2 regions of the Streptomyces sp. NBC_00984 genome follow, and region 2 is predicted to be linked to the other one. Evidence: predicted binding sites of a transcription regulator. Region 2 holds the regulator's gene; the other holds the start of a gene.

Region 1 (7,514 bases), 1.8 Mb from region 2:
CGCGATCACCGCCCCCGCCGCGACCGCCAGCACGAGCGGTACGACGGCCAGCAGGCGCCGCCGGGCCGCGTACGCGAGCAGCACGGTGGCGGCGATGCCGCCCGTCCAGGCCAGCAGGACCGGCGCGAACCACCACACCGGGACGGACCTTTCGAACGCGTACTGCTCGGCGGGGCTCAGGAACCGGGCGTTCGACTCCACATAGCCCGGGGCCCCCAGGAGCACGTAGAGAACGGCCGCGAGCACCGGGGCGATCAGCCGCCACCGCACCAGCCGTCCGGCCACGAAGCCGACGAAACCGATGGACAGCAGGGAACCGAGATCCGTGACGACGACCGAGAGGGACGGACCGCCTGCCCCGGTGTACGGAGCCGTGGCCGCGAACACCAGGCCCAGCGCGAGCAGATACCCGGCCGCCGCCCACAGCAAGATCGGCGTCGCGGCCGGCATCACCTGTGCGAGCCGGCTGCGGGGGACCGAGAGCAGCAGTTCGGCGGTGCGGCGGCGGTGCTCCCGGCCGCCCTGCCAGCAGGTGGCCGCTGCGACGAGCGGGCCGCCGAGCAGCGTTGCCGCCGCGTGCAGTTCGGTCTGGGTCGCGCCCCAGCTCCCCTGCCACTGGGCCGCCTTGCTCCACAGCGGAACGAGGAGGGTGAGCGCGACGGCGAGACCGGTCCAGGGGGCGATCCCGCGCCGGATTTCGGTCCGCAGGGCGCTGCGCAGGGCGGTGTGGGCCGGGGCCCTCCCGGACGGGAGCTTCCCGGCCGCGGTCTTCACGGACGTGGCGGAGGCTGTCATCGGTTCGCCACCGCCGCCCGGTGCGCCCGCAGCGCGGCGGTGTAGCCGCGCTCGATCGGGTTGCCGTCCGGCCGCTCCGCTCCGCCGTCCGCGGTGCCGCCGAGCTCCGTCAGCTCCCGCGTCGTACCCCGGTACGCGATCCGGCCCGCCTCGATCAGCGCGACATCGGTGCAGGCCGCGGCGACGTCCTCGACCAGGTGGGTCGAGACGATCACGGTGGTGGTGCGGCCCAGCTCCCGTATCAGCGCCCGGAAATCGACCCGTTGCTCCGGGTCCAGACCGGCGGTGGGCTCGTCGAGCAGCAGCAGGTCCGGATCGTTGACGATCGCCTGGGCGATGCCGACGCGCCGCACCATGCCGCCCGACAGGGTCTTCACCCGTGAGTCGATCCGGTCCGCCAGACCCACCCGGTTCACCGCGCGTTCCACGGCCGCCGGGACCGCCGCCGCGTCCATCTCCTTGAGCCAGGCCACATAGGAGACGAACTCGCGGACCGTGAAGCCCGGGTAGTAGCCGAACTCCTGCGGCAGATAGCCGAGCCTGCGCCGGACCGCCGCGCGGCTGCGGTGGTCCGACTCGGAGCCGACCTCGCTGCCGAGCAGTTCCACCCGGCCGCCGGAGGGCGCGGCGACGGTGGCGAGCACCCGGATCAGCGAGGTCTTGCCCGCCCCGTTCGGTCCGAGCAGCCCGTGCACGCCGGGCGCGAAGTCCAGATCGACGGCGTCCAGCGCGGTCGTCCTGCGGTGCCGGACGGTCAGCGCCCTGACCTCGACCGTGTTCACGGCCTCGATACCGCTCATGCGTTCACGCTCACAACTTCTCCAGATGGTCGAAGGATCTACGGCGTACGGCGAGCAGCGCGGCGCACACCAGCGCGCCCGCCGCCCAGCCGGCCTGTGCGGCGGGCCCCGCGAAGTACCGCGCGGCCTCGGCCGCCGCCTCGGCGGTCACCGGGGGCGACGCGGCGAAGGCGGGAAGGAGGACGGCGGCCGCCCAGGCCGCGGCGATGGACGTGGCACCGGTACGGCAGCCGACGTACGAACCGAGGGCGAGCGCCGCCAGCGTCATCGCGAGTCCGGGCAGCAGCCATGCCGCCGCGCCGGGCCACCCGGCGGACGGGGGCAGCGCCGCCCCGGCGAGCGTGAGCGCCGGGATGCTCACGGCGAGCACCGCGGCGGTCCTGGTCAGCAGCAGCGGCAGCCCGCCGGACGGGGTGGTGGCGGTGATCTCGTGCATCGGGTCCGCGTGCCGGCCGTAGGAGAGGGCGACCCCGGCCAGCGGCAGCACCGGCGCGACGACGAGGAGCAGCGGGCGGATGGTGTCCCCGGCCCCGGCCCCGTACGCCAGCGCGAGAGCCCCGACGGCCACCAGCACCAGCGCCAGCAGCCACGGCCTGCGCAGCGCGGGCCCGGCGGCCCACAGCAGCCGCCCGGCGCGGGTCGCGGCCCCGGGGAAGCGGTGCCGGACGCTGCGGGCGGGCCCACTCGCCGGCACCCCCTCCGCCGCCACCGCGGCCAGTACCCCCGCGCGCACCGCGTCCAGCGCCGCCCCCGCCTCCGGTCGCGTCCGTACAGCCGTCGAGATCCGGGCCGCGCATCCCCCGCACGCCTCCACGTGCTTCTCCACGGACCACGCGTCCGTCTCCGGCACCGAACCGGCGGCGTACCGCCCGGCCAGCTCCTCGCTCACGTGCCAGCGGGGCATGCCGTCGCCTCCCGTCGTGGTCATGCCGTTCCTCCCAGCGGTCCGGCCTCCGCGGCCGACAGCTCCAGTGCGGCGCGCAGCTCGCGCCTGGCCCGCATCGCCCGGGTCTTGACCGTGCCCTCGGGTATGCCCAGGAGCCGGGCCGTCTCGCGGGTCGTCAGCCCGTCGATGACCGTGGCGCGCAGGACCTCCCGCAGTTCGGGCGAGATCCGGTCGAGCGCGGCGCCCACATCCCCGTACTCCAGCCCGGCCAGCACCCGCTCCTCGGCGGACGGCGCGGTGGCGGCCCACTCGTTGCTCCCGGTCCGTCCGGCCCGGGTGGCGAGATCGGTACGGGCATGGACCCGCTGGGCGTCCACCAGCCGGCGCGAGGCGATCACCCAAAGCCAGCCGCCGACCCGGGCACCGCGGTGCGAACCGGCGGAGCGCCAGACCGTCACGAAGGTGTCCTGGAGAACTTCCCGTACGGTCTCGGCATCCGCGCACCGCCTGCCCAGCCGGGCCAGCAGCCAGCCGGCGTGCCGGTCGTAGAGCGTCGCCAGGGCTTCCGTGTCCCCCTGCGCGACGGCACGCAGCAGGGCGTCGTCGTCGTTCGGGTCCTCCCCCGAGGGGCGCAACAGCTTCACACCTCCCTATCGGGCGACGGACCCGGGCCGGTTCACGGACGGCGCTTGTGGTTCACGCCATGGACGGCGCGGGGGATGATCACAGAAGGTAGGGCGTTGCTTTGGGGGGCTTGTGATGGAAAGGGGCCTCACGCGGTGCATCAGCGTACGGACAGGGCGGTCCGCGAAGAACCCTTCGTGGCTCCGCTGCTCGACGCCATCCCGTGCCAGAGCCGCACGGGCGACACCGCTGCCCCGCCGCCTCCGGTCCGCAGGGCCCGCCGATGGCTGCGGCTGCTGCCGACGCCCACCGGTACCCCGTTCACCTTCGGGTACCTGCTGGTGCTGGTCGCCACGTCCCTCTTCATGGAGTACGCCGATCCCGACACCGTCGCCGCCGTGCTGCGCGAATCGAGCACGGACGTCGCGCACCTCGGCGAGACCCCGCTGCTCGTCCTGGTGGCCAGCGCCCTGTGGGTCGTCGGCGGGCTCACCTCCCCGTACGTCTTCGCCTTCGCTCTCGTGCTGACCGCGCTGGAGCGCCGCATCGGGGGGTGGCGGACCGCCGCGGTGTTCCTGCTCGGTCATGTCGTGGCGACGCTCGCCACGGAGATCCCGGTCGGTCTCTCCGTGGTCGCCGGGCATCTGCCGGAGTCGTCGCTGCACCGACTCGACTACGGCATCAGCTTCGGGCTGCTGGCGAGCGTGGGCGCGCTCACCGGACTGCTCACCCCGCTGGTGCGGGTGCTGGTGCTCGGCGGGGTGGGCGCGATGCTGGTGCGCGACCTGCTCGATCTGGACAACCCGCTCACCAACTGGGGCCATCCGCTGGCACTGCTGCTCGGTGTGGCCTGCTGGCCGCTGCTGCGCCGGGCCGGTGTGGCCGGGGGAGCGGTGGTCAGGGGCGTGGTGCCTTCTCGCCGTGCACCGCGAGATACTCGGCCGCCAGCCAGGGCGCCAGGTCGTCGATGAGTGTCGCGACGACGGCCGGGTCGGCGGAGGGCTTGCGGCCGATGTGCGCGGCCAGCCGCATCTGCTCGATCCGCTCCGGGTGGTCCGGGTAGTAGCGGGCGAACACCTCGGCGGACTCGGCCAGGTCGCTGGTCCAGCCGTGCCACCGCGGCATGACCAGGGTGAAGCCGGACCGGACGAGACGGCGGGCGACGCCCCGGCTCAGATATCGGCGTTCGGCGTCCGTGGTGGCTTCGGCGGCCCTTCGCCGCCAGCGGGGGAGCAGGAGATACAGGTCCCCGTTGGTCTCGCGGGCGAGCAGTGGGGTCGGACGATAGTGCGGCAGCTGCCCGGCGAGATCCTCGCCCAGCAGTGGGGTGCAGAGGCAGGCGACGAAGAAGCCGAGGTCGTTGCGTTCGAGCTCGCTGGTGAGGGTCTCGGCGCGGGACAGCAGGATGCCGACGCCGTCGATCACGTCGAACGAGGCGTCCAGCTCGGCCTCCATGGCGCGGGCCGTCACTTCGTCGGCGGCCGTGGGCGCGCCGCGCAGGGCCAGCAGCAGATCCAGATCGGAGACACCGGGAATGGCCGCGCCGCGCGGAATGCTGCCGTAGACGTACGCGCTGTGCAGCCGCGTGCCGTCGAACGCCCCGGCGATCCGGGACCGGGCCGCAGCCACCACGGGGGCGTACGACGCGGGCACCCGGCTCAGCGAGCCCTCCCGCCGGATCGTGCCGTCCTGGTTCAGCCCTCGGCCGCCGCTGTCGTCGTTCATGCGGGCACTCTGCCCGCATTTCCGTGACGAGCCGAATGATTTATCCGTCCCGACGGACGGGGTCGGGGGCCGGGGGCCGGGGCCCGGCGATCGGGGGTCGGGGCGCGAGCGCGACCGGTCGATCGCTCACAGCGAACACTCCCCGGGGAACAATAGGCCGCTCAGGAGCATTGAGTCTGCATAGCTCAACTTGACTGCCGAAGGGGAGATCATGGCTATCGATTCCAATGCGGTCACTCCGCTCGCCCTGCCCGTGCTGCCGCTCGACGACGAGGTCGTGCTGCCCGGGATGGTGGTGCCTCTGGACCTGTCCGACACCGATGTACGTGCCGCCGTGGAGGCCGCACAGGCCGCGGCCCGGGACGGCGGCGGCAAGCCCGAGGTGCTTCTGGTGCCGCGGATCGACGGGACGTACACCGGCACCGGTGTCATCGGCACCGTCGAGCAGGTCGGACGGCTTTCGGACGGAGATCCGGGCGCGCTGATCCGCGGCCGGGGCCGGGTGCGGATCGGGGCCGGGACCAGCGGGCCGGGTGGAGCGCTCTGGGTGGAGGGGACACGGGTCGACCCGGTCGTCCCCGACCCGCTTCCCGGCGCCGCCGCCGAGCTGGTCAAGGAGTACAAGGCGCTCGCCACCAGCTGGCTGAAGAAGCGCGGCGCCTGGCAGGTCGTGGACCGGGTCCAGCAGATCGAGGACATCTCCGCGCTCGCCGACAATTCCGGTTACTCGCCCTTCCTCACCACCGCCCAGAAGGTGCAGCTCCTGGAGACCACGGACCCGGTCGCCCGGCTGAAGCTCGCCATCCAGTGGCTCGGTGAACACCTCGCCGAGCAGGACGTCGCCGAGTCCATCGCCAAGGACGTCCAGGAGGGCGTCGACAAGCAGCAGCGCGAATTCCTGCTGCGGCGCCAGCTCGAAGCCGTCCGCAAGGAGCTCTCCGATCTCAACGGCGGCCCTGGTTCCGGCGCAGACGAGTCCGACGACTACCGGGCCCGTGTCGAGGCCGCCGACCTTCCCGAGCATGTCCGCGAGGCCGCGCTCAAGGAGGTCGACAAGCTGGAGCGCTCCTCCGACCAGAGCCCCGAGGGCTCCTGGATCAGGACCTGGCTCGACACCGTCCTCGAACTGCCGTGGACCGAGCGGACCGAGGACGCCTACGACATCCGGGGCGCCCAGCGCATCCTCGACGCCGAGCACGCGGGGCTCCAGGACGTGAAGGAGCGCATCACCGAGTACCTCGCCGTCCGCAAGCGGCGCTCCGACCGCGGTCTGGGGGTCGTCGGCGGGCGGCGCGGCGGTGCCGTGCTGGCGCTGGTGGGACCCCCGGGCGTGGGCAAGACCTCGCTCGGGGAATCCGTCGCGCACGCCATGGGCCGCAAGTTCGTCCGTGTCGCGCTCGGCGGTGTGCGGGACGAGGCGGAGATCCGCGGCCACCGGCGTACGTACGTCGGCGCCCTGCCGGGACGTATCGTCCGGGCCATCAAGGAGGCCGGTTCGATGAACCCGGTCGTCCTGCTCGACGAGATCGACAAGGTCGGCTCCGACTTCCGGGGCGACCCGGCCGCCGCCCTCCTCGAAGTTCTCGACCCGGCGCAGAACCACACCTTCCGCGACCACTACCTGGAGGTCGAGCTCGACCTCAGCGACGTCGTCTTCCTGGCCACGGCCAATGTGCTCGAAGCCGTCCCGGAGGCCCTGCTCGACCGCATGGAGCTGGTCAGGCTCGACGGCTACACCGAGGACGAGAAGGTCGTCATCGCCCGGGACCACCTGCTCCCGCGCCAGCTGGAGCGGGCCGGTCTGGAGAAGGACGAGGTGGCGCTCGACGAGTCCGCGCTGCGCAAGCTGGCCGGCGAGTACACCCGTGAAGCGGGCGTACGGAACCTGGAGCGGGCCGTCGCCCGGCTGCTCCGCAAGGTCGCGGCCCAGCACGAACTGGGCGACCGGGAGCTTCCGTTCACGGTCACCGAAGCGGATCTGCGCGGTCTGATCGGGCGTCCGCACCACGTCCCCGAGTCCGCCCAGGACCCGGCCGAGCGCCGCACCTCGGTGCCCGGTGTGGCCACCGGACTCGCGGTGACCGGCGCGGGCGGCGACGTGCTGTTCGTGGAGGCGTCGCTGGCCGACCCGGAGACCGGGGCGTCCGGGCTGACCCTCACCGGTCAGCTCGGCGACGTCATGAAGGAGTCCGCGCAGATCGCGCTGAGCTTCCTGCGCTCGCACGGCGCGGAGCTGGAACTGCCGGTCGCGGACCTGAAGGACCGCGGTGTGCACATCCACTTCCCGGCGGGCGCGGTCCCGAAGGACGGCCCGAGCGCCGGTATCACCATGACGACGGCGCTGGCCTCGCTGCTCTCCGGACGGCTGGTCCGCACGGACGTGGCGATGACCGGTGAGGTCTCGCTGACCGGACGGGTGCTGCCGATCGGCGGCCTGAAGCAGAAGCTGCTGGCCGCACACCGCGCCGGGATCACGACCGTGGTGATCCCGAAGCGGAACGAGGCCGACCTGGACGACGTCCCCGCCGAGGTCCTGGACACGCTGGAGGTCCACCCGGTGACCGATGTCCGCCAGGTCCTGGAGATCGCCCTGGCCCCGGCCTCCGCGACCAGGCCCGAGGAGAGGATCCCGGCCGCGGCGTAGCCGCCACGGCGTGACGGACGTGGCACCGCGTACGCGACCG
Region 2 (7,514 bases):
GGTGGGTGTCACGTACGACCCCCAGACGAGGCTGGCGCGGGTCATCACCGGCAAGAACACCCGGAAGGCCGCCAACGTCCTGGCCGCGGGCCCGGACGGCGCACGGGTCGCCGTCTGCCAGATCGACGGGCGCCGCTGGGCGACGCTGGAGGGGCGCGCGACGGTGCGCACGGAACCCGAGGCGGTGGCCGACGCCGTACGCCGTTACGCAGAACGCTACGAGCGCACGCCGAAGCCCAACCCGGACCGGATCGTCATCGAGATCGCCGTGGACCGGGCGCTCGGCAGGGCCTGACCGGCCCGCGGCCCGTGAGCCGCGCCCGGCGGGGCGGGCGCGGCCGGGAAAAGCACAACGGCGCCATCGTGTTCAGGTCACGATGGCGCCGTTGTGTGGGGGAGTGACTGAGCGACATGGAACGACGGGGGATCGCTCAGGCACTGCGGGGGGTGGCGGAAATAGTCTCTGGCTCGAACAGCTGGTGGTCCCGCCGGTCGAGGTTGACGAAGATCATGTCGTACCGAATCGCACAGCGAACGGGCTGCGGGGCTCCACGCGGCTTGCGGAGGCAGCGGTAGGCACGTACTTCGTCGTCTTCTTCGCGTGCGACAACGATGGGGTCGCCGAACAGAGTGACCATCAACGAGTCGCCACAGTGGGGGATGGCAGTGACGAGATCGATGAAATGCCAGCCTGATCGGTAGGCCGTGGCCATCTCTCGCCGGAAGGTCCGGTCGTCCGGCGGGATGGTCATGCGCCCGGTCGGGCCGGTGCGACGACCCAGCTGATCTCGTCGGAGGCGACCGACGTCCCGGAGAGCCAGCTGATCTCGCCGGCAGGGCCCGAGGCCTCGACGCTCCAGCTGATCTCGCCCGGCCCGGCGCCCGCTTCGGTACTCCAGCTGATTTCACCGTCGGCCTTGGCGGCCCCCGAACCCCAGCTGATCTCATCGCTTCCCAGTACGCCGAAGCCCAGGGCCGCGACGAATGAGACGGCAAGCGCCGAGCGAAGCAATCGCTTATACATAGTCGGCTTCGTCCTCACTTGTGGATTCTTCTCCCCCGCACCTAAGACGATGTCTCACCTGGGCACACGAACACCACCGAGTCGATGCATCATGTTCCTGCATGTTCAGGAACCTGGGGGGTGGAGATATGACCACAAGCAACACAAAAGGTACGCATCCTCACGGGATCACCGAACTATGCGAAGACGGAGGACGTCTCTACGCCAGTGCGCTGCGCTCCGGCCGGATATCGCGGGCCGAGGTGGCCACCGCACCCTGTCTGATGGACTTCGCCCTGCTGCACCCCGACCCCGACGACGCCGAGTGGCTCCGCCCCGTCCCGCCGTCCGCGGCGCTGGCACAGCGATTGAACCCCATCGAACGCGAGATCCAGGAACGCAGAAGACTGTCCCTGGAATTGGCCGAATCGTTCGAACCCTTCATGGACATCAGCGCCCAGGATCCCCCCATCACCCACGCCATCACGGTGCTGGAGGGCAGCAACCGCATCAACGCGGCCCTCGACCTCGCCACCGCCGAGTGCCGCACCGAGGTCCTCACGGTCCAGCCGGGCGGCGACCGGGGCGAGGACCGCCTCCGGGAGGGCCTGGAGCGCGCACTGCTGGTGGTCGACCGCGGAGTCGGCATGCGCACCCTCTACCAGCACACCGTCCGGCACAGCCAGGGCACCCGGGCCTACGCGGAGCGCCTGGCCGACGGCAAGGTCGAGATCCGCACGCTGGAAGAGCTCATCTCGCGCCTGATCGTCTTCGACCGGGCCGTCGCGTTCATCCCGGCCAGCGACGACGACCAGGTCGCCCTCGAACTGCGCCACCCGGGACTGGTCGAGTACCTGATCAAGGTCTTCGAACAGCTGTGGAACCGTGCGTCCCCCCTTCTGGAAGAGCTCCCGTACGACCCTGCCCCCCAGGGCATCAGCGGAGTTCAGCGCTCCATCGCCCAACTCCTCGTAGAAGGCCATGTGGACGACTCGATCGCCCGCCGCCTCGGCATGAACGTCCGCACCTGCCGGGCACACGTGGCCAAGCTGTCCGCCGTCCTGGGCAGTACGAGCCGCGCCCAGCTCGGCTATCTGATCGCCCAGTCAAGGATCCTCGACCAGGATTCCTGACCGGACGTCACCTCGCGCCCCCGCTCCCGGCGGAGTACGTGGCCGCACGACGGGTGGGCGTGGCCACGCCTCGGACGAGTCGGTGGTCACCAATTCCTCGAAGGCTTCCCGCTCATCGACAGAACCATCCACGACGCCCTGAGCGACGCACGGGAAGAGGTCCTGACCCTCCAGCCCGGCAGCACCCGGCCGGCAGAACAGCTCAGGAAGGGACTGGGCCGCGCCCTGTCGACGGTGGAGCGGGGCGCCCGGCTCCGCCACATCTACCAGCATCCGGCGCGCTACAACCCTGCTCTCAAGGCCTATCTGGACGAGCTGCCACTCGGCCGCATCCAGGTCCGCACCATCGAGCAGACGGTCGAGCGACTGCTCATCTTCGACCGCGCCGTGGCCTTCATCCCCGCCAACGCCGAGCGCGACGTGGCCCTGGAGATCCGCCACCCCGCGCTCGTCCGCTATCTGATCCAGGTGTACGAGGTCCTGTGGGCCCAGGCCACCCCGCTCACGGAACCCCTGCAAGCGGCCCCGTCGAGCACCTCCGTCACGGCGGCCCAGATGCGTATCGCCCGCCTGCTCGCCGAGGGAGAAGCCGACCAGGCGGTGGCCCACAAGCTCGGCATCAGCGTCCGCACCTGCCGCGCCCACATCTCCAAGCTCATGCAGACGCTCGGCGCCACCAGCCGAACCCACCTCGGGGCCCTCCTCGTCCGCTCCGGGATCACCGAGACCGATCCGCCGCGCGCGTAGAACCCTTCCTTCCTCGGCGAGGAACGGCCGGAGAAATGGCGCCGGCAAGCCGCTCACCGACGAGCCGCACGCCCGCCCCACCCCGCAAGCAACTCCTCCCGCTCCGCGCGACCGGGAGTGCCGCCGCCATGGGTACGTCCCCAGGCGAGCAGTGCGGCGGGGGTGGCCCGGCCGGTCGCGTAGGCATCGAGCAGGTCCTGCGACAGCCGGTGCTCGGCGGGGCTGTAGGAGGCGGCGGTCGCGATGACGGTCAACTCCACCTCCTCCTCGGGGGTTTCGAGGCGAACGAACATCGCGGGGCCGTCGTCGCCCCCGCCGAACGCCGATGTGATCACGGTGTCCAGCAGAATCCCGGCGGTCCTGGCCACCGAGGACCGCACGGGCGCACCGGCCACCGATACGCGCCGGATGTCCTGCCACGCCCACCGGCCGCCCTGGTCCTCCCCGAGCCCGGTCAGGCCCTCCTCGGTGAGCAGCACGCCGGGGCCGGGGCTGTTCGGCGGAGCGCCTATGTGGGCGGCCGCGTCGGTGATCCAGAAGAGACCGACCATGGACATACGTGACTCCTGACTGCGCCGACGGGCGGGGCCATGACAGGCCCCCGCCCATTGTCGCCAGCCATGATCGAACCGGGGTCGGGTTCCGGACGCCGCACCGAGGGCGTACGACGAAGGGCCGGCGAGCCGACCCGTAAGTCGGCTCCCCGGCCCTTCGTCGCGCGGGTGGGCGGTCCACCGGGCGCAGCCGCGCCCGGCCCGGACCGCCCCCGCTCAGTCCTTGGGACGCTTCGGGCGCCAGACCACCAACGCACTGGTCTGCTGCACATCCTGATACGGCACCAGATCGCGCCGGTACGAGGCGTGGACCTGGGCCTCGCGCTGCTGCATCGCCTGTGCCGCGCCGTCCACGGCCGCCGAGAGCTCGGCGACGCGCTGCTGGAGCGCGGCGACCTGGTTCTCCAACTCGATGATGCGCTTGATGCCGGCGAGGTTGATGCCCTCGTCCTGCGACAGCTGCTGCACGGTGCGCAGCAGCTCGATGTCGCGGGCCGAGTAGCGCCTGCCGCGCCCGGCCGTGCGGTCGGGCGAGACCAGGCCGAGACGGTCGTACTGGCGCAGCGTCTGCGGATGCAGGCCCGAGAGCTGGGCCGCGATCGAGATCACGTACACCGGCGATTCATCGGTCAGTTCGTACGGATTGCGTCGTCGGCCGTCCACCTCAAGCTCCCTTCGCCGCCTGGAACAGTTCCGCCCGCGGGTCATGGCCCGCGGTCGCCTTCCGGTAGGCCTCCAGCGCGTCCCTGGCCTCGTTGCCGAGGTCCTTGGGCACCGCCACCTCGACGGTGACCAGCAGGTCGCCCCGGGTGCCGTCCTTGCGTACGGCGCCCTTGCCGCGGGCGCGCATCGTGCGCCCGTTGGGGGTGCCGGCGGGCAGTTTCAGGGTGACCGGCGGGCCGCCGAGCGTGGGCACCTTCACCTCGCCGCCGAGCGCCGCCTCCGTGAAGTCGACGGGCACGGTGACCGTGAGGTTGTCGCCCTTGCGGCCGAAGACCGGGTGGGCGCCGACGTGGACCACGACGTACAGATCGCCGGCCGGTCCACCGCGCTCGCCCGGACCGCCCTTGCCGCGCAGCCGGATCCGCTGGCCGTCCGAGACGCCCGCCGGAATCCTGACCTGCATGGTCCGGGAGGACTTGGCCCGTCCGCTGCCCTTGCAGACATCGCAGGGGTCCTGGGCGATGAGGCCCCGGCCCTTGCAGTCCACGCAGGGGTCGGTGAGCGAGAAGCCGCCGCCGGTGCCGCGCGAGACCTGGCCGGTGCCGAGACAGGTCGGGCAGACCCTGGGGGTGCCGTTCTTGTCACCGGTGCCGGAACACGCCTTGCAGGGCGCCTGGCTGGACATCCGCAACGGGACCGTGGCCCCGTCGACCGCCTCGGTGAAGCTGAGCGTCACCTCGGACTCGATGTCCTGGCCGCGGCGCGGCTGCACCCGGGTCCCCGTGCCGCCCCGGTTGAACAGGCCGCCGAAGACATCGCCCAGACCGCCGCCGCCGAAACCGCCGGCGCCGCCGCCCTGGCCCCCGCCCTGGGTGCCTCCGAAGAGGTCGCCGAGGTCGAAGTTGAAGTTGCCTCCCGCTCCTCCGGGCCCGGCCCTGAAGCCGCCGTTGCCGAAGAGGGCGCGTGCCTCGTCGTACTCCTTGCGCTTCTTGCTGTCGCCGAGGACGTCGTTCGCCTCGGAGATCTCCTTGAAGCGCTCCTCCGCCTTGTCGTCACCCTTGTTGGCGTCCGGGTGGAACTCGCGGGCGAGCTTCCGGTACGCCTTCTTGATCTCGGCGTCGGTGGCGTCCTTGGGGACGCCGAGGACCTTGTAGTAGTCCTTCTCGACGAAGTCCTTCGTGCTCATCGACGTCCCTCCTTCCGGACGATCGGCCATGCGACCGGCCCGTGGGCCGGTCGCATGGCCGGGCGGTGGGCCGCGAGGTGGTCAGACGGGATGTCAGACCTCCTCGGTGTCACCGCTCTCCTCGTCGGTTGCCTTCTCTTCCTTGGCTGCGGCCGGCGTCGCCCCCGGCTGGGGTTCGGCCACCGCCACCCGCGCGGGGCGGATGGTGCGCTCGCCGATCCGATACCCCGGCTGCAGGATCGCCACGCAGGTCGTCTCGGTGACATCCGGCGCGTACGAGTGCATCAGGGCTTCGTGGATCGTCGGGTCGAAGGGCTCGCCCTCCTTGCCGAACTGCTGCAGGCCCAGCTTGGCGACGACCGTCTCAAGAGACTCGGCCACCGACTTGAACCCGCCCACGAGCTCGCCGTGATCCCGGGCGCGGCCGACGTCGTCGAGCACGGGCAGGAGCTCGGACAGGAGACCCGCAACAGCGATCTCCTTGACCGTGGCCCGGTCCCGCTCGACGCGGCGGCGGTAGTTCTGGTACTCGGCCTGAAGCCGCTGGAGGTCGCCCGTGCGCTCGTTGAGCGCGGTGCGGACCTGGTCCAGCTGGGCCGTCAGGCCGACTGTCTGCACTCCGTCCCCGGCCGGGGCCGCCCCCTCCTCCGAAGAGGAAGAGGCGTCCTTCGGCTCGGCTCCGTCAGGGGTGGCGCCGGAGGGGACGTCGGGCTTCTCCTCGAAGCCCGGGGTCTCCTCGGTCACACCGCACCGCCCTTGGCGTCCTTCTCGTCGTCCACGATCTCGGCGTCGACGACATCGTCGTCGGCCTTGGCCTGCTGGGCGCCCGGCTGCGGGTCACCCTGCGGGCCGCCGTCGGCCTGGGCGTTGGCGTACATCGCCTGGCCGAGCTTCTGCGAGACGGCCGCGACCTTCTCGGTGGCGGTACGGATCTCGGCGGTGTCCTCGCCCTTGAGCTTCTCCTTCAGCTCGGTGAGCGCGGTCTCCACCTCCGTCTTCACGTCACCGGGGACCTTGTCCTCGTTGTCCTTGAGGAACTTCTCCGTCTGGTAGACGAGCTGCTCGCCCTGGTTGCGCGACTCGGCGGCCTCGCGGCGGCGGTGGTCCTCCTCCGCGTACTGCTCGGCCTCCTCACGCATCCGGTTGACCTCGTCCTTCGGCAGCGAGGAGCCGCCGGTGACGGTCATCTTCTGCTCCTTGCCGGTGCCGAGGTCCTTGGCGGCGACGTGCATGATGCCGTTCGCGTCGATGTCGAACGCGACCTCGATCTGCGGGACGCCACGCGGGGCCGGAGGCAGGCCGGTCAGCTCGAACATTCCGAGCTTCTTGTTGTACGCCGCGATCTCGCGCTCGCCCTGGTAGACCTGGATCTGCACGGACGGCTGGTTGTCCTCGGCCGTCGTGAAGATCTCGGAGCGCTTGGTCGGGATCGTGGTGTTGCGCTCGATGAGCTTCGTCATGATGCCGCCCTTGGTCTCGATGCCGAGGGACAGCGGGGTGACGTCGAGGAGCAGGACGTCCTTGACCTCGCCCTTGAGGACACCGGCCTGGAGCGAGGCGCCGATGGCGACGACCTCGTCCGGGTTCACACCCTTGTTGGCCTCCTGGCCACCGGTCAGCTCCTTGACGAGCTCGGCGACGGCCGGCATACGGGTGGAGCCACCGACGAGAACGACGTGGTCGATCTCGGAGAGCTGGATGCCCGCGTCCTTGATGACGTTGTGGAACGGGCTCTTGCAGCGGTCCAGGAGGTCGGCCGTGAGCTGCTGGAACTGCGAGCGCGTGAGCTTCTCGTCCAGGTGCAGCGGGCCCTCGGCGGACGCCGTGATGTAGGGCAGGTTGATCGTGGTCTCGGTCGAGGACGAGAGCTCGATCTTCGCCTTCTCCGCAGCCTCGCGCAGACGCTGGAGAGCCATCTTGTCCTTGGACAGGTCCACGCCGTGACCGTTGGCGAACTGCTTCACCAGGTAGTCGACGACGCGCTGGTCCCAGTCGTCACCACCGAGGTGGTTGTCACCGTTGGTGGCCTTCACCTCGACGACGCCGTCGCCGATCTCCAGCAGCGACACGTCGAAGGTGCCGCCACCGAGGTCGAAGACGAGGATCGTCTGGTCGTCCTTGTCGAGCCCGTACGCCAGCGCGGCGGCGGTCGGCTCGTTGACGATACGCAGGACGTTCAGGCCCGCGATCTCGCCGGCCTCCTTCGTCGCCTGACGCTCGGAGTCGTT

What was found. Region 2 encodes HspR, which represses chaperone genes until heat shock. Its sites were predicted from a motif close to TTGAGNNNNNNNNNCTCAA; they were not measured.
Region 1: a site for HspR is predicted at 5,001-5,019, ahead of lon (endopeptidase La). Genes of this name have one in related genera too.

The regions. Positions count from the first base shown of each region.
Region 1 is NZ_CP108734.1:3,012,038-3,019,551, reverse strand. Features, by position in the region: gene OG520_RS13000 (hypothetical protein) at 1-795, opposite strand, end outside; gene OG520_RS12995 (ABC transporter ATP-binding protein) at 792-1,595, opposite strand; gene OG520_RS12990 (zf-HC2 domain-containing protein) at 1,606-2,523, opposite strand; gene OG520_RS12985 (RNA polymerase sigma factor) at 2,520-3,125, opposite strand; gene OG520_RS12980 (rhomboid-like protein) at 3,261-4,076, shown strand; gene OG520_RS12975 (nucleotidyltransferase) at 4,003-4,830, opposite strand; gene lon (endopeptidase La) at 5,042-7,474, shown strand.
Region 2 is NZ_CP108734.1:4,855,297-4,862,810, reverse strand. Features, by position in the region: gene OG520_RS21670 (pyridoxamine 5'-phosphate oxidase family protein) at 1-295, shown strand, start outside; gene OG520_RS21665 ((2Fe-2S)-binding protein) at 432-752, opposite strand; gene OG520_RS21660 (hypothetical protein) at 749-1,024, opposite strand; gene OG520_RS21655 (helix-turn-helix transcriptional regulator) at 1,126-2,136, shown strand; partial or broken gene OG520_RS21650 (LuxR C-terminal-related transcriptional regulator) at 2,233-2,883, shown strand; gene OG520_RS21645 (hypothetical protein) at 2,937-3,440, opposite strand; gene OG520_RS21640 (heat shock protein transcriptional repressor HspR) at 3,654-4,100, opposite strand; gene dnaJ (molecular chaperone DnaJ) at 4,102-5,286, opposite strand; gene grpE (nucleotide exchange factor GrpE) at 5,380-6,030, opposite strand; gene dnaK (molecular chaperone DnaK) at 6,027-7,514, opposite strand, start outside.